Regions from separate parts of the Rhizobium sp. BR 314 genome, predicted to be linked through region 2. Evidence: predicted binding sites of a transcription regulator. Region 2 holds the regulator's gene; the other holds the start of a gene.
The links. The regulator LexA, encoded in region 2, represses DNA repair genes until DNA is damaged. The targets are predictions, from matches to a motif close to TGTTCNNNNTGTGTTCNG.
Positions count from the first base shown of each region.

Region 1: QD461_RS07815 (ribonuclease T2 family protein) is a predicted target of LexA. The motif match lies at 1,120-1,137, and genes of this name have one in related genera.

Region 1 is NZ_JARWLA010000004.1:150,512-152,710, reverse strand. It holds gene ettA (energy-dependent translational throttle protein EttA) at 1-232, opposite strand, end outside; gene QD461_RS07815 (ribonuclease T2 family protein) at 359-1,105, opposite strand; gene QD461_RS07810 (alpha/beta fold hydrolase) at 1,272-2,199, shown strand, end outside.
Region 2 is NZ_JARWLA010000009.1:33,264-35,462, reverse strand. It holds gene QD461_RS14215 (hypothetical protein) at 1-599, shown strand, start outside; gene lexA (transcriptional repressor LexA) at 580-1,302, opposite strand; gene QD461_RS14205 (VOC family protein) at 1,721-2,199, shown strand, end outside.

The DNA.
Region 1 (2,199 bases), on a different contig from region 2:
GCTCCTGCGCCAGGTAGCCGATGGTGGCGCCTTCTGCCAGCCAGGCTTCGCCGGTATATTCGTTGTCGAGGCCGGCCATGATGCGCAGCACCGTCGACTTACCGGCGCCGTTCGGGCCGAGAATACCGATCTTGGCGTCAGGATAGAAGGAGAGATGAATATTCTCGAGGATCTTCTTGGCGCCATAGGACTTATTCAGTCCGGCCATATGATAAATAAACTGACGTGCCATAGCTTGGGTTACTCCACGGGCGGATAACATTGCGAATTGTGCCGCTATGTAGGCGAAACCCGGCCCTCGGGCAACGGCGAAACCTTGTCCGAGGGCATTTATCCGCGTCTGAAGGGCCGGATTAGCTTAGAAACCTGCCGCGTCCACGACGCCGCGATCGCAGCCGAACGACGTGCTGCCCGCACCCTGAATGAGTTTTGCAAGCCGCGGCTCGTTACCCTGTTGCGGATCGATTGCATCCTCCGACAGGCCTATGGTCAATTCCGAGATCATCCGGACATTGCCGACACGGCGGCAGCTCATCTTGATGCGTGCATTGGCGTCCTCGCCGAAGCTCTGGTCGAAAGCGGCCTTGATGCTTTCCGCATCCAGCTCCTTGCCGATGTTCTTGGCGAAGAGATCACGCACTGCGGAGGCATTGAGCTCGGTGATCAGACCGGCGGCGATGGAGAAGTATTGGTCCGCAGTCAGCTTCGTGCAGGTGCCGTGCTTGACCCATTCATGCCGCTCGAGGCCGGATTGCGTGCCCGGCATGACCTTGTCCAGCTTGGTCTTGACGTCCTGGGAAAGCTGTACCCCCGGCAGGTCCTTCCAGTCGCGGCCGCGATCCGCCTGCTTCAAGTCGTCGGAAACGTCGCAATATTCCTGCCGCATCGGCCAGAGGCCATGCAGCGAAAAATTCGTCGCATCGTAATTGCTTGACGACTGGTTCCGGCATTCCGCCTTCTTCTGGTTTGTAGCACAGAATGCCGGCTCCCAGCTTGCCGCCAGGATGAAGCGGGTACGCCCCCTGCTGTGTTCCTGCGCCGCCGCGCTCGCGAGTGTCCCGACCGAAAGGAGCACAACCGTAAATACTCGAAGCAAATGCTTCATTCCACGCCTCCAACTAGAACATTATGGGAACAAGTAAGCAGCTTGATCGAGCCTATGCAACCCTGAATCACGGGGGCGGGAGAGATTTATTTCTGTGGGCCTCAACGACCGTCCATTGCAATCCGGCCGCCGATCAACTCTCATCCGAGATGGGGAGGAATGGTACATGTTCGCCGAGACGCAACGCCTGAAAAGTCCGACGGGCGCGACGATAGCCTATCATCACACGCCAGCGTCGGGCGCGGCGCGCGGCATCCTCCTGATATCCCATGGCCTTGCCGAGCATTCGCGCCGTTACGAAGCCTTCGCGGGCGCGATGGCCTCGCATGGCTTTCATGTCTATGCCCATGATCACCGCGGCCACGGCGAAACCATCGCCAGCGATGCTCCAATCGGCCGCTTCGCGCGCAGAAACGGCATCGAGCACGTGATGGCGGATGTTCTGGCCGTGCGCGAACGCGCCGCGGCGGCTCATCCCGGTCTGCCGATCATCCTGTTCGGTCACTCCATGGGCGGCCTCATCAGCCTCAACACCGCCGTTTCCTATCCCGACAAGTTCGACGCCGTGACTGTCTGGAATTCCAACTTCAATCCCGGCCTTGCCGGCCGCGCCGCCCAGCTTATCCTGACGACGGAGCGCATGTTCAAGGGCTCGGATGTGCCAAGCGGGCCGCTGCCGAAACTGACCTTCGGCGCTTGGGGAAAATCCATCCCAAACCACCGCACCGAGTTCGATTGGCTATCGCGCGTGCCCGAGCAGGTCGACAAGTACATTGCCGACCCGCTCTGCGGCTTCGATGCCTCGGTCTCGCTGTGGCTGGATATATTCGAACTAAGTTTTCGCGCGCCACAAAAAGCTTATCTCGACCGGTTGAAGCGCGATATGCCGATCCATCTGGTCGGAGGCGGCAGGGATCCGGCAACGGAGAATGGAAAAGCGATTTCCTGGCTGTCAAACCATTTGAAGCGCGCAGGCTTCTCGCATGTTACGACCACCATCCATCCAGACATGCGGCACGAAACGCTGAACGAAATCGGCGCCAATCAAGTCATATCAGACTTTGCCGGTTGGTGCGGAAAAATAGTGATAAAGA
Region 2 (2,199 bases):
TCCTGGTCGCACTAGAGCAGGACAATATATTGGCGACTAACCGGGAAAGGCCGCAGGCTTTCATTTTCGAGCAATGGCAAACGGCACTCGTCGCATTCGAACATCAGCCTCCCACCATGCTTGTTGCCGACAGCAGCCTGCCTAAGATCAGCAAGGCCGAGCGTCGCCGTCGATTGAACAACGACGAACAGAAGGCGGTCCGCAGGGCAATGGAGGATGCTCTCGATCGAACCATGCAGGGGCGTTTCGCCTGTCAGAAAGGTGCGTGGTGCGTGGCGATGCTTGAAAATGGCGCCGTGTTGGTAACGATCGAAAATGCCGCCTATCTTCCACCGGCCTGCGATACGGCGAATATCGTCGTCACATCAATACGTCTGCGCCTCGATCATTGTCGCTCCGGCGCAACGCTTTATACAGGCGCGACATTAAGGCGGACCGGCTCGGTCGAAATGGATCTGAGCGGCGACAAGCCCACTGTCCTTACAGCATTCGAAGATCCGCAACGGCCATGGACGCGGCAACGAACCTATGATCGGCGCACGGGGACATTCGGCGCGCCAATCGCGCCGGTGTCACCTGTCAGTGATAACGCCGAATGAGCCCGACAAGCTTGCCCTGAACCTTGACGCGATCCGGTCCGAAAATACGGGTCTCATAGGCAGGGTTGGCAGCCTCGAGAGCGATCGATGCACCCTTGCGACGGAAGCGCTTCAGCGTTGCTTCTTCGTCGTCGACAAGCGCAACGACGATATCACCGGGGTTTGCTGTCGTCGAATTGCGAATGATGACTGTATCGCCGTCGAAAATGCCGGCGTCGATCATCGAGTCGCCTCGCACCTCCAAGGCATAATGATCACCAGCGCCGAGCATATCGGCGGGGACGGTTATGTCATGCGTATTGTTCTGAATGGCCGAGATCGGAACGCCGGCAGCGATGCGGCCCATCACGGGTACGGATACCGAACTGCTGTGATCTTCATGGGTTACTTTCGGCGGAGGCGGGGGCGCGACCGGCTGGAGCTTGCCGAGGCTGCCCTCGATAACGCTTGGCGAAAAGCCGCGGCGCGGCTGCAAGCTCGGATTATAGGCATCCGGGAGCTTGATGACCTCAAGTGCCCTGGCGCGGTTCGGCAGGCGACGGATGAAGCCGCGCTCCTCCAATGCCGTGATGAGGCGGTGAATGCCGGACTTGGAGGCCAGATCCAGCGCATCCTTCATCTCGTCGAAGGATGGCGGAACGCCGGACTCCTTCATCCGCTCGTGAATGAAGAGAAGCAGTTCCTGTTGCTTGCGCGTCAACATCGTCTTGGAACCCCAGAATCAAGAAAAGGTCGTGAAACAAATCCAGAACGGACACTATATGTTCCATATGTGTTCCGCAAGCACTTAAATTTCGTTAAAAGCTTGCTCGGACAATTAAATAATTATCACCCGCGAATGGACGGGCTGTAAAAGCCAGCGTGCTGAAATAGATATAACATTGTGAAAAATATGGGGAATTCCTCCTTTTCAGGCCTAGGTTGACACCGGATTTTTCCGTCTGCGTTCTGGTTCGGCGATCTCGAAATCAAGCCAGCTGAGCCGGCTACAGGGGAGAATCAGCAATCACGTTTGCGCGATCATATTGCGCACTTGGAGCTGTCGTCGCGCGCTTCGCTTTCATCTTGAAATACGCGATGGATGGGCGCAAATCTACCGCCGTTGGGAAAGAGGAGAAGCCATGACTTCGTTGCCGCATCCGCTGGATCATCTCGTGTTGCCGACGATCAACATCGCCCTGGCGCGCGAGCGGCTCGGCAAGCTCGGCTTTACGGTTGCTCCCGATGCGCGCCATCCCTTCGGCACCGAAAATGCCTGCGTCTTCTTTTCCGACAAGACCTATCTCGAACCTTTGGGTGTAGCCTCGCAAGAACAGTGCGAGGCGAGCTTTATCGAAGGCAATGTCTTCGTGGCGCGCGACCAGGCCTATCGCTTTCGCGTCGGAGAAGACGGATTCTCTGCCGTGGTTTTCGGAACGAATGATGCCGTAGCGGATGATGAGCGCTTCAAAGCCGCAGCGATCTCGGCCGGCCCGATGCTGGATTTCTCACGGCCGATGAAAATGCCTGACGGAACGGAAACCGTGGCCGGATTTCGCCTGGCCTTTGCGTCCGACCTGCGTTCGCCCGATTTGCTCGCATTCAGCTGCCAGCGCATCAA